DNA from 3 places in the Kitasatospora sp. NPDC088351 genome. Region 1 is predicted to be linked to each of the others. Evidence: riboswitches for the same ligand, from Rfam matches in the RefSeq annotation. Region 1 holds a riboswitch; each other region holds the start of a gene.
What was found. A riboswitch is a leader RNA that binds a small molecule or an ion and turns the genes downstream of it on or off. The one in region 1 is predicted to bind thiamine pyrophosphate.

Region 2: linked by a shared signal. The riboswitch ahead of thiO (glycine oxidase ThiO) and the one ahead of thiC (phosphomethylpyrimidine synthase ThiC) in region 1 are both predicted to bind thiamine pyrophosphate.
Region 3: linked by a shared signal. The riboswitch ahead of AB0P06_RS00375 (cytosine permease) and the one ahead of thiC (phosphomethylpyrimidine synthase ThiC) in region 1 are both predicted to bind thiamine pyrophosphate.

Annotation. Positions count from the first base shown of each region.
Region 1 covers NZ_JBFBIL010000075.1:18,661-24,618, forward strand. Annotated here, with positions in the region: gene tenA (thiaminase II) at 1-304, shown strand, start outside; gene AB0P06_RS33050 (DUF5326 family protein) at 488-688, shown strand; gene AB0P06_RS33055 (SPFH domain-containing protein) at 831-2,336, opposite strand; gene AB0P06_RS33060 (hypothetical protein) at 2,440-2,646, opposite strand; TPP riboswitch at 2,800-2,934, shown strand; gene thiC (phosphomethylpyrimidine synthase ThiC) at 2,930-4,747, shown strand; gene AB0P06_RS33070 (hypothetical protein) at 5,025-5,958, opposite strand, start outside.
Region 2 covers NZ_JBFBIL010000013.1:35,035-40,992, forward strand. Annotated here, with positions in the region: gene pknB (Stk1 family PASTA domain-containing Ser/Thr kinase) at 1-1,041, opposite strand, end outside; gene AB0P06_RS12895 (thiazole synthase) at 1,145-1,942, opposite strand; gene thiS (sulfur carrier protein ThiS) at 1,945-2,154, opposite strand; gene thiO (glycine oxidase ThiO) at 2,151-3,335, opposite strand; TPP riboswitch at 3,330-3,442, opposite strand; gene AB0P06_RS12910 (FAD-dependent oxidoreductase) at 3,549-4,745, shown strand; gene AB0P06_RS12915 (Rv2175c family DNA-binding protein) at 4,853-5,218, shown strand; gene thiE (thiamine phosphate synthase) at 5,218-5,865, shown strand; gene AB0P06_RS12925 (polyprenyl synthetase family protein) at 5,922-5,958, opposite strand, start outside.
Region 3 covers NZ_JBFBIL010000001.1:90,694-96,651, forward strand. Annotated here, with positions in the region: gene AB0P06_RS00360 (DUF5926 family protein) at 1-184, opposite strand, end outside; gene AB0P06_RS00365 (ATP-binding protein) at 343-912, opposite strand; gene AB0P06_RS00370 (glycerophosphodiester phosphodiesterase family protein) at 1,111-1,935, opposite strand; gene AB0P06_RS00375 (cytosine permease) at 2,018-3,406, opposite strand; TPP riboswitch at 3,510-3,659, opposite strand; gene AB0P06_RS00380 (trypsin-like peptidase domain-containing protein) at 3,915-5,747, shown strand; tRNA gene AB0P06_RS00385 (tRNA-Ser) at 5,808-5,895, shown strand.

The sequences.
Region 1 (5,958 bases):
CTACGGCGGTTCCTTCGCCGAGGCCGTCGGCGCGGTGCTGCCCTGCTACTGGATCTATGCCCGGGTCGGTGACGAACTGCTCGCCAAGGGCTCCCCCGACCCGCTCTACGCGAAGTGGATCGCGACCTACGGGGACGAGACGTTCCAGGCCGTGGTGCGGCGGGTGCTGGCGCTCACCGACCGGCTCGGCGAGGAGATCTCCCCGGCGGAGCGCCGCCGGGTGGTCGAGCACTTCACCACCACCTCGCGCTACGAGTGGATGTTCTGGGACGCCGCCTGGCGTGGCGAGACGTGGCCGGTCTGATCCTCCTGGCCGGTCTGATCCTCAGGGGAGCCCCCGGGGGTCGGAGTCGGGGTGATCTCGGGGTTCTCTCCGGGCCGTTGGCTCTCGTTCCGGCACTTGCGGCCCCGTACGATCGAAGTATCGAAAGCAAACGGGATGCGGCACCGGACGGCAGCCGGCCCCGAGGGGAGAGAAGGAACGGACATGGCTGAGTTCTGGAAGTCGCTGCCCTCCTGGGTGCGCAACATCGTCGTCCCGGTGCTGGTGCTGATCCTGGCCTGGAACATCGTGGGGTTCGTGTTCGGCGTCGTCGGCGCCCTGCTGAGCGTGGTCATCAAGCTGCTGGTGGTGGTCGGCATCGCCGCCGCCGTGGTGATCCTGGTGAAGAAGGCCGCCAAGAGCTGACCCGTACGGACCCCGGACGCCCGTACCCCCTGCGTGGGGTGCGGGCGCCGGTCGTTCTGGTGGCGGCGGACAACCGACAACTAACAGATAACAGATAACAGAAAACGAATGTTGAAAGTTGTCATCCGTTACCTGTCATCCGTCAGCTGTCGTCCGCCGACCGTCGGACCCGGGCCTCCGTCACCGCGCGGTCCTCGATCGGCACCTGCTGGACCGGCCCCGGTTCCGGCCCCGGCGCCGGAGCCGCCGGCTGTTCCGGACCGTGCATGGTGGTGAGCAGCTGCCGGGCGAGGCCGAGGCCGGTGCCGCCCATGGTGAGGGCCTTGGCGAACAGCTCGCCAACCCCGTCGGCGCCGTTCAGCAGGATCATGTGCTCGACATTGCCGAAGGACTCGGCGGCGGCCAGCACGATGTCCGGCCACTTCTCCGCCAACTCCTGTGCCACCACGGCCTCCTGGTTCTCCGAGAGGGCGGCGGCCCGGGCCCGGATGCCCTCGGCCTTGGCGAGCCCGATCGCCCGGGTCGCCTCAGCGTCCGCCAGACCGCGGGCCTCGGCGGAGGCGGCCTCCGCCTCCCCGGTGGCCCTGGTCGCCTCGGCGGAGGCGAGCCCGCGCAGCTTGGTGGCCTCCGCGGCGGCCGCGGCGGCGATCTTGACCTGGCCGGCCTCGGCCGCCGCCTTCAGCTCGGTCTCCTGGGCCTGCGCCTGGGCGGCGGAGATCCGGGCGTCGCGGTCGGCCTCGGCCCTGGTGCGGGTCTCGTACGCCTTGGCGTCGGCCGGCTTGCGGACGTCGATCTGCAGCTGCTGCTCCTTGCGGCGGGCCTCCAGCTCGGCGACCTTGGTCTCCTGGACGACCACCTCCTGCCGGGCGGCGGCCTGGGCGAGCGGTCCGGCCTGCTCGGCGCGGGCGTTGGCGGTGTCCCGTTCGGCCTGGTAGGCGGACTGCTGGATCTGGCTGTTGCGGGTGGCCTCGGCCTTGCGCGCGGCGGCCTCCTGCTCCGCCTCGGTGGCCATCCGGTCGGCCTCGGCCTGGGCGATCCGGGCGTCCCGCTGGACGGCGGCGGCGTGCGGGATGGCGAGGTTCTTGATGTAGCCGGTGGGGTCGATGATCTCCTGGATCTGCAGGGTGTCGATGATCAGCCCGAGCTTCTCCATCTCCAGCCCGGAGGCGGCCCTGGTCTCCCCGGTGAGCCGCTCGCGGTCCCTGATCATGTCCTCGACGGTGAGCCCGCCGACGATCGAGCGCAGGTGGCCGGCGAAGACGTTGTGGACGCGCTGGCTGATCAGCTTCTGCTGGTCGAGAAAGCGCCGGGCGGCATTGGCGATGGAGACCTCGTCGTCGCCGACCTTGAAGATCACCACGCCTTTGACGTGGACCGGGATGCCCTGTGAGGTGACGCATTCGACGTTCAGCTCGGCCTCGTTGAGGTCCAGTGAGAGCCGGCGGACACCCTGGAGACCCGGCGTGACGAAGGTCCCGCGGCCGGTGACGATCCGGAAGCCCAGACCGTCGCCGACCCCCTCGGTCCGGTGCCGGGAGCCGGAGATGATCAGAGCCTCGTTGGGCTCCGCCACCCGCCACATGAGTTTGAAGAGCGTGATCCCGAAGACCAGCGCGGCGACGACGGCCCCCGCGATGATGAGCACCATGGTTCAACTCCCCCTTCCGGCGCATGAGATGCGCCGGTTCGGATTGTCCGCTCAGGGCAACTCGAAGGAAAGGGAAGTGACGTGACGGGCTGTCACAAGCGTGTCACGGGAAGACCGGTGCCACATAGACGGTCCGGGGCGGGTGGTACTCGACCACCACCACCGGTGTGCCGACCGACAGCCGGTCGCCCGGTACGGCGAGGTAGGCCAGGAAGGCCTCCGTCCCCTGGCGCTCCCTGACGTGCACCATCACCTCGCCGACCAGACCGGCTCCGACCGGACCGGTGACCCGCCCTGTGCTTCCGACCACTACGGCCTCCCTCGTCGCCTGCCCGTGTGACTGCCAGTCTGCCGGGCCGGGCTCCCCCGGTGGGCCCGCCGGCCGAATCGCCGGGCACCGACCCCCTCTGGACCAGCCGCGATCGGCTCGCTACGGTGTTGGACGTCATGCGCGGGCAATACCGCCTGCGGACACGGGAGCTCGGAGCACCGGGCTGAGAGGGCGCTGACCGGGACGTCGCTGGACGTGCCGAACGCTGCGCCGACCGCAGGAACCTGACCGGGTAATGCCGGCGTAGGGAGTTGAAGGTCTGATGACCACTTTTGATGCACAGCCGCAGTCTGCCCAGAACGCCGCCGTCAGCAGCGCGGGCACCGGCTATCCGACCCCGGCCTGGCGCAAGGCCTACCGCGACGGGTCCCGCCCCGACCTGCGCGTTCCGTACCGCGAGGTCGTGCTCACCAACGAGAAGAGCGTCCCGCTCTACGACACCTCCGGGCCGTACACCGACCCGGCGTACGAGCCCGACGTACGGCGCGGCCTGCCCGCGCTGCGCGACGCGTGGATCCGCCAGCGCGGCGACGTCGAGGAGTACGACGGCCGCGAGGCCCGCCCCGAGGACGACGGGATCAAGCACACCTCGCCGCGCGGCGGAAACCTGAAGAACCTGGACGCCGTCTTCCCCGGCCGCCCGCGCCGCCCCCTGCGCGGCCGCGGCGACGCCGCAGTCACCCAGCTCGGCTACGCCAAGCGCGGCATCGTGACCCCGGAGATGGAGTTCGTCGCCCTGCGCGAGGGCCTGGCGCCGGAGTTCGTCCGCTCCGAGGTGGCGCGCGGCCGGGCCGTCATCCCGGTCAACGTGAACCACCCCGAGGTCGAGCCGGCCGCCATCGGCACCAACTTCCTGGTGAAGATCAACGCCAATATCGGCAACTCCGCCGTCACCTCCTCGATCGAGGAGGAGGTGGAGAAGATGACCTGGGCCACCCGCTGGGGCGCGGACACCGTGATGGACCTCTCCACCGGCCGCAACATCCACACCACCCGCGAGTGGATCCTGCGAAACTCCCCCGTGCCGATCGGCACCGTGCCGCTCTACCAGGCGCTGGAGAAGGTCGACGGCAAGGCCGAGGACCTCAGCTGGGACGTCTACCGCGACACCGTCGTCGAGCAGTGCGAGCAGGGCGTGGACTACATGACCGTCCACGCCGGAGTGCTGCTGCGGTACGTCCCGCTGACGGCCCGCCGCAAGACCGGCATCGTCTCGCGCGGCGGCTCGATCATGGCCGCCTGGTGTCTGGCGCACCACCGGGAGAACTTCCTCCACACCAACTTCGAGGAGCTCTGCGACATCCTCGCCCGCTACGACGTCACCTTCTCGCTCGGTGACGGCCTGCGGCCCGGTTCGATCGCCGACGCCAACGACGAGGCGCAGTTCGCCGAACTCCGGACGCTGGGCGAACTCGGCCGGATCGCCCGGGCCAAGGACGTCCAGGTGATGATCGAGGGCCCGGGCCACGTCCCGATGAACAAGATCAAGGAGAACATGGATCTCCAGCGGGAGATCTGCGACGAGGCGCCGTTCTACACCCTCGGCCCGCTGACCACCGATGTCGCCCCCGGCTACGACCACATCACCTCGGGCATCGGCGCCGCGATGATCGCCTGGTGGGGCACCGCGATGCTCTGCTACGTCACCCCCAAGGAGCACCTGGGCCTGCCCAACCGGGACGACGTGAAGACCGGCGTCATCACCTACAAGATCGCCGCCCACGCCGCCGACCTCGCCAAGGGCCACCCCGGCGCCCAGGCCTGGGACGACGCCCTCTCCGACGCCCGCTTCGAGTTCCGCTGGGAGGACCAGTTCAACCTGGCCCTCGACCCGGAGACGGCCCGCGCCTTCCACGACGAGACCCTCCCCGCGGAGCCCGCCAAGACGGCCCACTTCTGTTCCATGTGCGGCCCGAAGTTCTGCTCGATGAAGATCAGTCAAAAGATCCGGGCCGAGCACGGCGAGGGCTCCAGTGCCGTGGAGACCGAGTTCGACGCCGAGGCCCTGGCGGGCATGAAGGCCAAGTCCGAGGAGTTCGCCGCCCAGGGCAACCGGGTCTACCTCCCGCTCGCGGACTGATCGGGCTCCACCGTCGGCATGGGCCGGGAGCGAAGCCGGGCTCGCGGCCCATGCCGACCGACAGCAGTGCCGGGAAGCGGAGGGGCTTCCCGGCACTGCGCTCAGGCTGCCCGCCCGGCGCTGTAAATGATCGTTATGGGCAGGTGCCGCACGTTGAGGCGGTTCGCATCCCCGGCTTCGCTCGCAGCCACGACGGTGTCGAGCCCGCCCTCTGCCGAACGTTCCGGGAACGGCCGGTGCCCCGGGCCGCGAAGGTTGCCCGGGGCACCGGTGTCGGTCAGTTCTGGGCGGTGAAGGTGGACGGGACGGGGGTGCCGATCACGGTCAACGACGCCTTCACGCCGATGTCGACCGGGCCCTGGTCGGTGTCCGGAGCGAGGCTGAGCGAGCCGGAGAGGTAGGACCACTGCCCGGTGTATTCGGTGAGCGACAGCCGCACGTTGTAGTGGTGGCTCGCACCCTTGCCGAGACCGCCGGCCACCGGCGGCAGCTTCCAGACGTTGTCCGAGCCGGGGACCGTGATCCACTGGTCGTCCTGCAGCACGTCCAGCTTGAGGGTGGCCGGGATCGGGCGGGAACCGTCGCTGAAGCGGAGCGTCGGGTTGATCGTCGAGTCGATGCCCGCGCCGTTGTTGGTCAGGCCGAGATCGGTCTCGAACGGCTCCTTGTACGAGACGGTGCCCATGTTCTTCGTGAAGGTCTGGACGAGGGCGCCGGTGGGGGAGGCGACCGGCAGGGTCACCGGGTCGCTGTTGGTGCTGTCGTTCAGGTCGTTCACCAGCCCGACCTGCACGGCGGTGTCGTCCGCCGGGAGGGCGGCCTTCAGCTTGAAGGAGACCGCCCAGCTGTAGGTCGTGTGGGCCGGCACCTTGAAAGGCACGAAGTACATGGAGTTCTCGGGCACGACGTAGCCGGAGAAATCGCTGTTGTCGCCCCAACTCATCAGGCTGTAGGTGGCCGGTGCGGAGATCGCCTTGGCGCTGAAGTCGATCCAGGTCCATCCCCTCGGGGCGGAGCCCACCGGCGTGACGGTCACCGCCGGGTGGAACGGCTGCTCCTGGTCGGAGTTGTTGGTGACGGTCATCGTCAGGGCCGCGCCGTTGCCACCGCGGGTCAGCGGGGCCTGCCCCGCAACCGGCTCCAGGGTGGCTACCAGGGGCTTGGCGTCGCTCGGTGCGGGGATGTCGGCGAAGGCGGTCGCCGGGGCGAGC
Region 2 (5,958 bases), on a different contig from region 1:
CGGGCGGGGCTCGGTGAGCAACTGGTCCATCAGCTCCGGCGGGACGTCCAGCACGCTGGTGCGCTCGGTCTCCGGGGCGGCGGGACCGGCCGCGGGGCGGATCACCGAGGTCGGCTCGCTGGTCGGGTACTGCGGGCTGGGCCGGGTGGAGGCGGGCGGCTCGGCGTCCAGCCGGGCCGGGGTGAGCGTGCGGCGTACCCGCTGGAGGGCGGCCAGCAGCTCGACCGCGTCGTACGGGCGGGCCTTCGGGTCGCGCGCGCAGGCGCCGGCCACTATGGCGTCGAGCTCGGGGCCGACCCCGGGGACGGCCAGGGACGGCGCGGGGACGTCCTCGTGCAGGTGGCGGTACATGACCTGGACGGGGTTCTCGCCGGTGTGCGGTCGGTGGCCGGTGAGCATCTCGTACAGCAGGATGCCGGCCGCGTAGACGTCCACCCGCTGGTCGGTCCCGGCGCCGGGGCGGATCTGTTCGGGGGCCAGGTAGGAGACGGTGCCCAGGACGGTGCCGGCGGTCGCGGTGGTGGAGGTGGCCGCGCCGTCGGCGGTGTTCAGCACCCGGACCAGGCCGAAGTCGGCGACCTTGACCAGGCCGTCGTCGGTGATCAGCACGTTCTCCGGCTTGACGTCCCGGTGGACCAGACCGGCCCGGTGGGCGGCGCCGAGCGCGGCCAGCACCGGCTCCAGGATGTCCAGGGCGGCCCGGATGGAGAGCGCGCCGCGGTCGCGCAGCAGGTCGCGCAGGGTGCGGCCGGGCACGTACTCCATCGCGAGGAAGACGGTGCCGCCGTCCGCGCCCTGGTCGAAGACGTTGACCACATTGGGGTGCGCCAGCCGGGCCACCGCCTTGGCCTCGCGGATGAACCGGCCGGTGAAGCCGTCGTCCCCGGCGAGCGAGGGGTGCATCACCTTGAGGGCCACGACCCGGTCGAGCCTGGTGTCGGTACCCCGGTACACGGTGGACATCCCGCCGGCCGCGATGCGCTGCTCGACCCGGTACCGGCCGTCGAGCAGGGTACCGATCAGCGGGTCGTGCAATGCCATGTCCACCCGGTGATTCTAGTGGCGCGGGCAGGGGCGGGACCCCGGGCGACACCGCGCCCGGGGCCTCTGTGCCCGGCTTGTGACACGCCCCGGCGCGCCCGGGTCAGAACGCCGGGTGCTCGCGGGTGTCCAGGTCGGCCCGGCCGGCCATGGCCGAGGAGGCCTCGGCGTGGAAGCGGCGCGGGATCCGGCCCGCCCGGTACGCCAGCCGGCCGGCCTCGGCGGCGTGCCGCATCGCGTCGGCCATCAGCACCGGGTCCTGGGCGCGGGTCACCGCCGAGGCCAGCATCACCGCGGCGCAGCCCAGCTCCATCGCCAGCGCCACGTCCGAGGCGGTGCCGGCGCCCGCGTCCAGGATCACCGGGACCCGGGCGCTCTCCACGATCAGCTGGAAGTTGTGCGGGTTGCGGATGCCCAGGCCGGAGCCGATCGGGGAGCCCAGCGGCATGATCGCCGCGCAGCCGACGTCCTCCAGCTTCCGTGCCAGCACCGGGTCGTCGTTGGTGTAGGGCAGCACGGTGAAGCCGTCGTCGACCAGGGTCTCGGCGGCGTCCAGCAGCTCGATCGGATCGGGCAGCAGGGTCCGCTCGTCCGCGATGACCTCCAGCTTCACCCAGTCGGTGCCGAGCGCCTCGCGGGCCAGCCGGGCGGTCAGCACCGCCTCGCCGGCCGTGAAGCAGCCGGCCGTGTTGGGCAGCACCCGGATGCCGTTGCGGACCAGCACGTCCAGGACGGAGCCCTGGGTGGTGGCGTCGACCCGGCGCATCGCCACCGTGGTGAGCTCGGTGCCGGAGACCCGCAGCGCCTGCTCCAGGATCTCCAGGCTGGGCGCGCCACCGGTGCCCATGATCAGCCGGGAGCCGAACGTGGTCCCGGCGATGTCCAGCAGGTCGTCCGCCATGGTCAGCCTCCCTGGACGGCGGTGAGGATCTCGATCCGGTCACCCGCGGCGAGCCGGGTCCGCGGCCACGAACCACGCGGCACCACGGTCTCGTTGAGCGCGGCGGCGACGCCGGAGTTGGCGGCGCTCAGCGCGGCCACCACCTCGGCGAGGGTGGTGGTGGCGGGCACCTGCCGGGGCTCGCCGTTGACGGTCAGTGCGATCTCGCTCATGCGGGGGCCTTCGTGGTGGAGCGGGCGGGGGAGAAGCGGGTGGGGGTGAACGGCGCCGCCAGGGCGGGCGTCTCGCCGGTGGCCAGGTACTCGGCGACCAGATCGGCCGTCACCGGGGTGAGCAGCACGCCGTTGCGGTAGTGGCCGGTGGCGGCGACGAGGCCGGGCAGGGCGGTCGGACCGATCAGCGGGGCGTTGTCCGGGGAGCCGGGGCGCAGTCCGGCGGAGGTCTCCACCAGGGGCAGCTCGGTGATGCCGGGGACGAGCTCGTGCGCGTCGCGCAGCAGCTCGTACACCCCGCCGGCGGTGACGGTGGTGTCGTACCCCTGCTCCTCGCTGGTGGCACCGATCACCAGCTCGCCGTTCTCCCGGGGCACCAGATAGAGGTGCCGGCCGCGCACCACCGCGCGCACGTTGCGGGAGAGGAACGGCCGGTACGGCTCGGGCACCCGCAGCCGCAGGATCTGCCCCTTCACCGGGCGGATCGCGGGGAGCACGCCCTCGGGCAGGCCGGGCAGCCGGTGGCTGTGCGGACCGGCGGCGAGCACGATTCGGTCGGCGGTGACGGTCTCCAGTGTGTCCAGCCGGGCGCCGACCGCGCGGTCGTTCTCGACCAGCAGTTCGGTGGCCTCTGCGCGGTGCAGCAGGACGCCGGCCCGCTCGCAGGCGAGGACCAGCGCCCTGACCAGCCGGCGGCCGTCCACCTGGTGGTCGTCGGTGACGTGCAGACCGCCCCGGACGCCGGGGGCGAGCATGGGTTCGAGCCTGCGGGCCTCGCGGCCGGTGAGCCAGTGCGAGTCCAGGCCGAGCCGCTGGTGGAAGGCGTGCAGTTCACGCAGTTCCGCGCGGTCGTCGGAGTCCAGGGCGACGGCGACGGTGCCGCACTGGCGGTAGCCGGTGTCCTGGCCGCCGCTCGCCTCGGTGAGTTCGGCGGCGAAGGCGGCATAGCGCTCGTTGGATGCCATCCCGAGGCGGAGCAACGGCTCCTCGCCGTACTGGAGTTCGGTGACGGGGGCGAGCATGCCGGCCGCGACCCGGGCGGCGCCGCCGCCGTGCGCCGGGTCGATCACCACGATGTTCCCCAGCCCGCGCCGGGCCGCGCGCCAGGCGACGGCGAGGCCGATGATGCCCCCGCCGATCACCAGGACGTCGGCATGCGCGCCCTTGGCCAAGCGTGTCAAAGTCGCTGCTCTCCCTTCGCCGGTATGACCCGGATCAGGTTCGGACGGTCGCAGGCCGTGTCAGCCCGCCTCTCAGCCCGGTCCGCCGGGCTCCCGTGAATTGGTGCCACCACCTTAACTCCGCGTCCCGCCCCGGCCGAAGGCGCGTACGAGGGGTGGACCCGAGCCCGGGTGGGGCCCGGACGGACGGCCGCCGCTGAGTACAGTGACGGCGTGGCAGAGCTGAGCGGGACGGATCAGGTGGTCGTGGTCGGGGCCGGGCTGGCCGGGGCGCAGTGCGCCGCGGGGCTGCGGCAGGGCGGCTGGCGGGGGCGGATCGTGCTGGTCGGCGAGGAGCCCCACGCGCCGTACGACCGGCCGCCGCTCTCCAAGGAGGTGCTGCTCGGCAAGGCCGATGCCACCACCCTCGACCTCGACTTCGCGGACCTGGGCGTCGAACTGCTCACCGGCCGCCGCGCCACCGGCCTCACCCCCGGGGTGCTGCACACCGACGCCGGCGATCTGCCGTACGGCACGCTGGTGATCGCCACCGGTGCCGCCCCGCGGGCCCTGCCCGGCGCCGAGCGCGCGCACCTGCTGCACACCCTGGACGACGCGCTGGCGCTGCGTGCCCTGCTCCGGCCGGGCCTGCGCCTGGTGCTGGTCGGTGCGGGCTGGATCGGCGCCGAGGTGTCCACCGCCGCCCGGGCGGCGGGGTGCGAGGTCACGGTCGTCGAGATGGGCCCGGCGCCCGTCCCCGGCGCGCTGCCCGCCGGGATCGGCCGGGCGATGGCCGCCTGGTACGCCGAGGCCGGGGTGGACCTGCGCTGCGGCGTCGGGGTCGCGGCGGTGGAGCCCGGCGCGGTGCTGCTGGCGGACGGCTCGCACCTGCCGGCCGACGAGGTGCTGGTCGGGATCGGCGCCCGGCCGGCCACCGGCTGGCTGGCCGGCTCCGGCGTCGAACTGGACGCGGCCGGTGCCGTCCTGGTGGACGAGCGGCTGCGCACCAGCCTGCCCGGCGTCTTCGCCGCGGGGGACTGCGTCAGCTATCCGTCGGCGCGCTCCGGCGTCCGGCTGGCCGTCCAGCACTGGGACCACGCGCTGCAGTCCGGCGCGGCGGCGGCCGCCGCCGTCCTCGGCGCGCAGGCGCCCTACGATCCGGTGCCGTACTTCTGGTCGGAGCAGTTCGGCCGCATGGTCCAGTACGCCGGGCGGCACGGGGCCGGTGACGAGCCGCTGTGGCGCGGTTCACCCGGGGAGCCGTCCTGGTCGGTGCTCTGGCTGCGCGACGGTGTGCCGCGCGCCCTGCTCGCGGTGGACCGTCCGCGCGACCTCGCCCAGGGCCGCCGGCTGATCGAGCGCGGTACGGCGCTGGACCCGGCCCTGGCGGCGGACCCCGCGGTGCCGCTGAAGTCGGCGCTCGCCGGGTAGCGCGGCGGGGCCCGCAGGCGGCCGCCCGGTGCTCGACGGACCTGTGACGGGTGTGCGGCGGGTGGTGAGTGGTGCGCGGCGGGCCGTGGAGGTGGCAGTCTGGTGGCGTGAGTGAGATCGAAAGCAAGATTGAAACCCTCGTTTCCGAGTGGATGTACCTGCCCGACATCTCGGAGCAGTGGGGCGTGCGGGTCACCGAGGTCCGCGACCTGGTCCGCAGCGGCGGGCTGATCGCGGTCCGGCGCGGCCCGAACAAGTCGCTGCAGGTGCCTGCCGCGTTCATCGACGGCCAGGGCCTGGTCAAGCACCTGTCGGGCACCCTGACCGTCCTGCGCGACTGCGGGTACAACGACATGGAGATCCTGGAGTGGCTCTTCACCGAGGACCCGTCGCTGCCCGGCAGCCCCATCCAGGCGCTGTGTGAGAACCGCGGCACCGAGGTGAAGCGCCGCGCCCAGGCGATGCTGATCTGATGGCGGCGGACACCCCGCGCCGGCGGCTCGCCGACGCCCGGCTCTACCTGTGCACCGACGCCCGCCGCGAGCAGGGCGACCTCGCCGAGTTCCTGGACGAGGCGCTGGCCGGCGGGGTGGACATCGTCCAGCTGCGGGACAAGGGCCTGGAGGCCAGGCAGGAGCTGGCGGCCCTGGAGGTCTTCGCCGACGCCTGCCGCCGCCACGGCAGGCTGCTGGCCGTCAACGACCGCGCCGACGTCGCGCACGCCGCCCGCCCCGACGTGCTGCACCTCGGGCAGGACGACCTGCCGGTGCCGGCCGCCCGGGCGATCCTCGGCGAGGACGTGATCATCGGACGGTCCTGCCACGCCGAGTCCGAGGTGGACGCGGCGATCGCCGAGCCCGGCGTGGACTACTTCTGCACCGGGCCGGTCTGGCCGACCCCGACCAAGCCCGGCCGCCACGCGCCGGGCCTCGGCCTGGTCTCGTACGCGGCCGCGCGGGACACCGACCGGCCGTGGTTCGCCATCGGCGGCATCGACCTCGGCAACCTGGACCAGGTGCTGGCGGCCGGCGCCCGCCGGATCGTGGTGGTGCGCGCCATCACCGGCGCGGACGACCCGCGGGCGGCCGCCGCCGAGCTGTCCCGGCGGCTGCGGGCCTGACCCCGCCGGGCCCGCCGCCGTCCGCCCGTACCCGCCCGCCGTACCCCCGGTACCGGTCAGTACTTGCGGACGGTGGCGGCCTCGGCCAGCGCC
Region 3 (5,958 bases), on a different contig from region 1:
CCTCGAACGGGCGGTGCACCAGCTCCTGCACGGCGTGCGAGGCATCCCGGCCGTGACACGCCTTGTACCGGCGGCCGGAACCGCAGGGGCAGTTCTCGCGGGCCCCGACCACGGGGATCTCGCCCGTGGCGGCGGTGGTGGACTGGCTGCGCTGCGGCGCCTTCTTGGCGGCCTTCTTGCCCATGGTGCGGCTCTCCCGGGGACGGTTGTGTTGTGCTCCGGGCAGCCTACTGACGTTCCCCCGGCGCGTGGACACACGTCGGGGCGGGGCGTGGGTGGCGGCGCGCGCGGACGGGGCGCGGACGGGGCGCGGGGGCGCGCGGACGGGCGGGTCCGGCCCGCTCAGGCGCTGCGGGCATCACCGCCGGTCCGTCGGGCGTGGCGGGCCCGGGCGGGCAGTGCCGCCCACACCGTCACTTCGCCGGGAGCGTCGCGCACACCCCAGTCGCTGGCCAGCTGGCCGACGATGCTCAGGCCGCGGCCGCCGCGCGAGGTCAGGGACGGGCCGGCGGGCGTCGGGCGGGTCTGCGCCCCGCCGTCGGTGACCTCCAGCGTGAGGATCCCGTCCGCGTGCATCTGCCAGCGCACCAGGACCCCGCCGTCGCCGCCGTCCGGCTGTGGGTGCGCGGCCGTCCTGGCGCCCTGGCCCGCGGTGGGGACCCCGACGAGCACCTGGTCCACGACCTCCGCCCGGGCGCTGCGGCCGAGCGCGGGCAATGGCCCGAGCGGCCGCGCATAGCGACAGGCATTACTCAGCAGTTCGGAAAGGATCAGAACAGCATCATCAATGACCGGTTCGGGTATCTCCCGGTCGCCCAGATCTCGACGCAGTCGGCGCCGTGCGACCCCGACACTCGCTGGGCCGTGCGGCACTGCCATGGTCGATGAAGTCGGCACTTCACGCGCCACCATCAACGCCACCCCCGGACCTCCTTCAGCGTATGCCGAGGGATGGATGCCCCTTGGTAATGCGTCGGAAACGACTGCGGGGCGATCCCGCGCGGACATTTCAAACCGCGCGACCCAGGGTGGGCGGCAGGTGATTCCGTGCTCACCCTCCGTCGTGAAAACGCATAATTTCCGGCAAAAATTGTCGGCAGCAGGTTTGGTTCACCGGCCGAGCTGGGCGAGGACCTCGGCCGGGCGGTTGGTGATGATCGCCGACACCCCGAGCTCCAGGCACAGCTCCACGTCGGCCGGCTCGTCCACGGTCCAGACGTGCACCTGGTGGCCCAGCTCGCGCAGTCGCGTCACCAGCCGCGGCCTGGCCCGCACCAGCTCGATGCCGGGCCCGGCGATCCCGGCCCCGCCCGGCAGCGTCGCGCCCGGGCGCAGCCGGCCCCGCAGCGGCAGGCCGCGCTCGAACAGGAACACCCTCGGGTACTGCGGCGCGGTGGCGGCCACCCGGGCGAGCGCCAGCGCGGAGAAGCTCATGATCCGGGCCTGCGGGCGGCCGTCCGCGGGGTCTCCGGTGATCTTGAACCGGTCCAGCATCCGCAGGAGCTCGGCCTCCACCCGGCCCCGGAAACGGACCGGGTGCTTGGTCTCGATCGCCAGGTCCACCGGGCGTCCGCAGTCCGCGACCAGCTCCAGCAGGCTCTCCAGCCGCAGAACGCCCCGCAGCTCCGGGTCCGCGCTCGGTGCGCCCGTCTTCCAGGCGCCGAAGTCGTGCGCCTCCAGCTCGGCCAGCGTCATCGCGGACACCGTGCCGCGGCCGTCCGAGACCCGGCCGATCCTGCGGTCGTGCACACAGACCAGATGCCCGTCGGCCGTGACCCGGACATCGCACTCGACCGCGTCGGCGCCCTCGGTGAGCGCCCGCCGGTAGGCGGCGAGCGTGTGCTCGGGCAGTGCGTACGAGGATCCGCGGTGGGCGATCACCTGGACGGACGGCGCGGTGCGCGCCGCCGCCGGGGGGAGGTCGGGGCTGGTCACACGTCCCACGATAGGCGGCGGAAGTGACGCGAAAACGAAGACGGCCCCAACCTGAGGGGCCGTCTTCGCGTGGGGGGGCGGATCAGTCCCGCGCGTCCCGGCGGGTCAGCGGGGTGAGCGCCCAGGTGGCCAGGGCCGGCACCAGGAAGCCGAACAGCGAGGCCGAGGTCCACTCCTGCGGGGTGAAGTGCAGCGCCTCCTGGACGGAGGTCCAGAAGTCCGTCCACCAGCCGGCGATCGCGGTCGGCGCGATCAGCTGGTAGACGACGAAGCCCAGCGCCCACGGCAGCAGCATCAGCCGGCGGGACGGCGCGTCGGCGGAGAGGTTCCAGCCGCGCCGGCCGGCGCCGAGGAAGTAGTCGACCGCCAGCACCGCGAACATCGGCACGAACACCGAGCCGATCAGGCCCAGGAAGGCGTAGTAGGAGTCGGTGAACTCGGTGATCTGCAGAGCCAGCACCGTGATCAGCAGCCCGGTCCCGCCGGTCAGCACCCGGCGGTCCACCCTGGGCAGCAGGTTGTGGACGGACATCGCGGTCGAGTACACGTTGGCGAAGGACTGGTCCGTCTCGCGCAGGACCAGCACCAGCAGGAACGCCCAGCCGGCCCAGACGCCCAGGAAGGAGTCGAAGATCCGGTCCGGGTCGCCGCCGGACTGCAGCAGCGCGATCAGGCCCAGCACGTAGCACCAGACCTGGGCGACGGTGTAGCCGGAGAAGCTGCCCCAGAACGCGGCGCGCGGGGTGCGCGAGTGCCGGGTGTAGTCGGCGGCCAGCGGCACGAAGGAGATCGACACCGCGATCATCGCGTCGGTGGCCTTCAGGAAGCCGTGCCAGTTGCCCGCGCCCGGGTCCGGCACGCCGTGCCGGCCCAGCTGGACGGTGAAGTACACCATCGCGACCGCGACCGCCCCGGCGACGAACCGCCGCAGCACCGCGATCGAGCCCAGCGGCCAGATGGTCAGCGCGGTGGTCAGCGCGCCCGCCAGCAGGACGAAGGCCCAGCGGTAGCCCTCGGTGTGGACGACGGTCTGCGCGCCCATCGCGATCACCAGCAGCTCGTACACGCCCCAGCCGACGCACTGGACGATGTTCAGCACCGTCGGCACGTACGAGAGCTTCGTCCCGAACAGCCCGCGCAGGTTCGCCATCGCCGGTGCGCCGGTACGGGCCCCGATCAGGGCGGCCACACCGAGCATCGCGGTGCCGACCACGGTCCCGGCCGCGATCGCGGTCACGGCGGCGGCCAGGGAGAGCTCGCTGCCCCGCGCGCCCAGCACGGTGGCGGCGGTGGTGAAGCCGATCAGGCTGACGCCGAGGTTCATCCAGAGCGCGAAGTGGTCGCGGAAGCGGAGCGTGCGCGGCGGCTCGGTGTCCAGGACGAGCGGCGCCTCGACCCGCTCGGACCGGTCCGGCCGGTCCAGGACGGCGGTGGCCGCGGCGGCGCCGGTCGCGGTGGGGGAGCCGGGCACGGCGGAACCGGGCGCGGGGGGACCGGCGTCGGAGTGAACGGTCGTGGACGGTTCGGAGAAACCCTTGGACGCGGGCGCGCCCGAAGAAGAGGATGGCGAAGCAGGCGGCATGGCCGATACTCCCTACGCCGGCATTACCCGGACAGGTTCCGGCGGTCAGCGCCCCCTCGACGGTCCGCCCACGGACGTCGTGGCGTACGGTCGACCAGCGCACTCTCAGCCTGGGAAGGTCCAAGCTCCCGCGTGTCAGTTGTGAGCGACAGGCTAACCGGCACGGGGGTGAACGCCAAGGCCAGGCGCTGGGCGCCCCGGCCGCGAGGGACATCCGGCGGCGGTGGGCGAGCGGCCGGTGGGGGTGGTGGTTCGGGGGCGTTCGGCCGGGTTTCCGGACGGGGCCGTCGGGCCTGGCTAAGGATTCTTATGACTTCTTCAGAAGGGTCCTTACGGCAATCGAATCGAGTGTGCGAAAAACTATGCTTCTTGGTCCTGTCAGCTATGGAGGTCGTCCGTGAGCACCGAGCGCGAGGTTGGGTCCACCGGGCCGCAGGGGGAACAGCCCTCCGGCGGCCAGGGGGTGGTGGGTCCCGCTCATGACGGTCCGGCGCAGCAGTCCGCGTCCGCCGCTGCCACCCCCGCACAGGCGCCCGCCGACCGGACCACCACCGACGTGGCACCGGCGGTGCCCGCCGCGCCCGCCGCTCCGGCGGCCGGCGGATCCACGCCGACGCTGGCGTTCAGCAAGATCAGCGCCCCGGCGCCGGCCGAGGCACCCGCCGCGGCCGCGGCTGCCGACGCTCCCGTGTCCGCGCCCGCCCCGGTCGAGGCCGGCCACCCCGGCCCGGGGTACATCGACGCCCCGCCGCCGGTCGTGCCGCCCGCCCCGGCGGGGCCGCCGGCCGCGCCCGCCCTGGCGCTCGCCGAGGCACCGGCCCTGCCGACGGCGCCCGTCGCGCCCGCCGTCAACCCGTACGCCACCACGGGCGCCCCGGCCGCCGCGGCGCACGACCCGTACGGTGCCCCGCCCGCCGCGGCCCACGACCCGTACGGCGCCCCGGCGGGCCCGCCCGCGCAGCAGCACCCCTTCGGCGCGGGCCAGCCGCTCGGCGGCTGGGGCCCGCACGACTCCTCGGCCGGCGGCGCCGGCGGTCCCGGCCACCCCGGCGGCCCGCTCGGCTACCCGCCCGAGTACCCCGGTACGTCCGGCCCCGGCGGTCCGCGCAAGAAGCGCGGCGGCCTGGTCGCCCTGATCGCCGCCGTCGCCCTGGTCGCCGGTGTGGCCGGCGGCGCGCTCGGCGTGACCATCGCCGACCGCAACGACAACAGCGCCAGCTCCGCGAACGACCGCCGCAGCACCACCGTGCAGGCCAACAGCCCGGAGAAGAACGAGCCCGCCCCCGGCTCCGTCGCCGGCATCGCGCAGAAGGCGCTGCCCAGCGTCGTCACCATCAAGGCGCAGGGCAACGGCGAGTCCGGCACCGGCACCGGCTTCGTCTTCGACACCGAGGGCCACATCCTCACCAACAACCACGTGGTGGCGCCCGCCTCCAACGGCGGCAAACTGACCGTCAAGTTCGCCGACGGCAGCTCCTACAACGCCTCCGTGCTCGGCCGCGCCGAGGGCTACGACGTGGCCGTGGTCAAGCTGGACAACCCCCCGAAGGGGGACAAGCTGACCCCGCTTCCGCTGGCCGACTCCGACAAGGTCAACGTCGGCGACTCCACCATCGCCATCGGTGCCCCGTACGGCCTGGAGTCCACCGTCACCACCGGCATCATCAGCGCGAAGGACCGCCCGGTCGCCTCCGGCGACGAGACCGGCGCCCAGTCCTCGTACATGAACGCCCTGCAGACCGACGCCTCGATCAACCCCGGCAACTCCGGCGGCCCGCTGCTCGACTCCAGCGGCGCGGTGGTCGGCATCAACTCGGCGATCCAGTCCAACGCCTCCAGCACCGGCCGGGCCGGCAGCATCGGCCTCGGCTTCGCCATCCCGATCAACCAGGCCAAGTGGGTCGCCGAGACCCTGATCAAGACCGGCAAGCCCGTCTACGCCAAGCTCGACGTCCTCCGCAACGACGACTACAAGGGCGACGGCGCACAGATCCAGACCCGCGACATCCAGGGCACCCCGGCCGTCACCCCCGGCGGCGCGGCCGACAAGGCGGGCCTCAAGCCCGGCGACGTCATCACCAAGCTCGGCGGCAGCCCGATCGAGAACGGCCCCGCCCTGGTCAGCAAGATCTGGACGCACAAGCCCGGCGAGACCGTCGACGTCGAGTACACCCGCAACGGCCAGACCTTCAACACCAAGGTCACCCTCACCGAGCGCGTCGGCGACTGACCCCGTCCCCGAAACCCTGTGCACCGAACCCCGCCGGACCCGTTAGGCTGACCTCCGCCTGGAGAGCTGCCCGAGCGGCCTAAGGGAACAGTCTTGAAAACTGTCGTGGCGTGACCCGTCACCGTGGGTTCGAATCCCACGCTCTCCGCTGGTAGGAGAAACCGCCTGCTCAGGGCGGGTGTTGGCCCCAGGCCGACACCCGCCCTTCGCG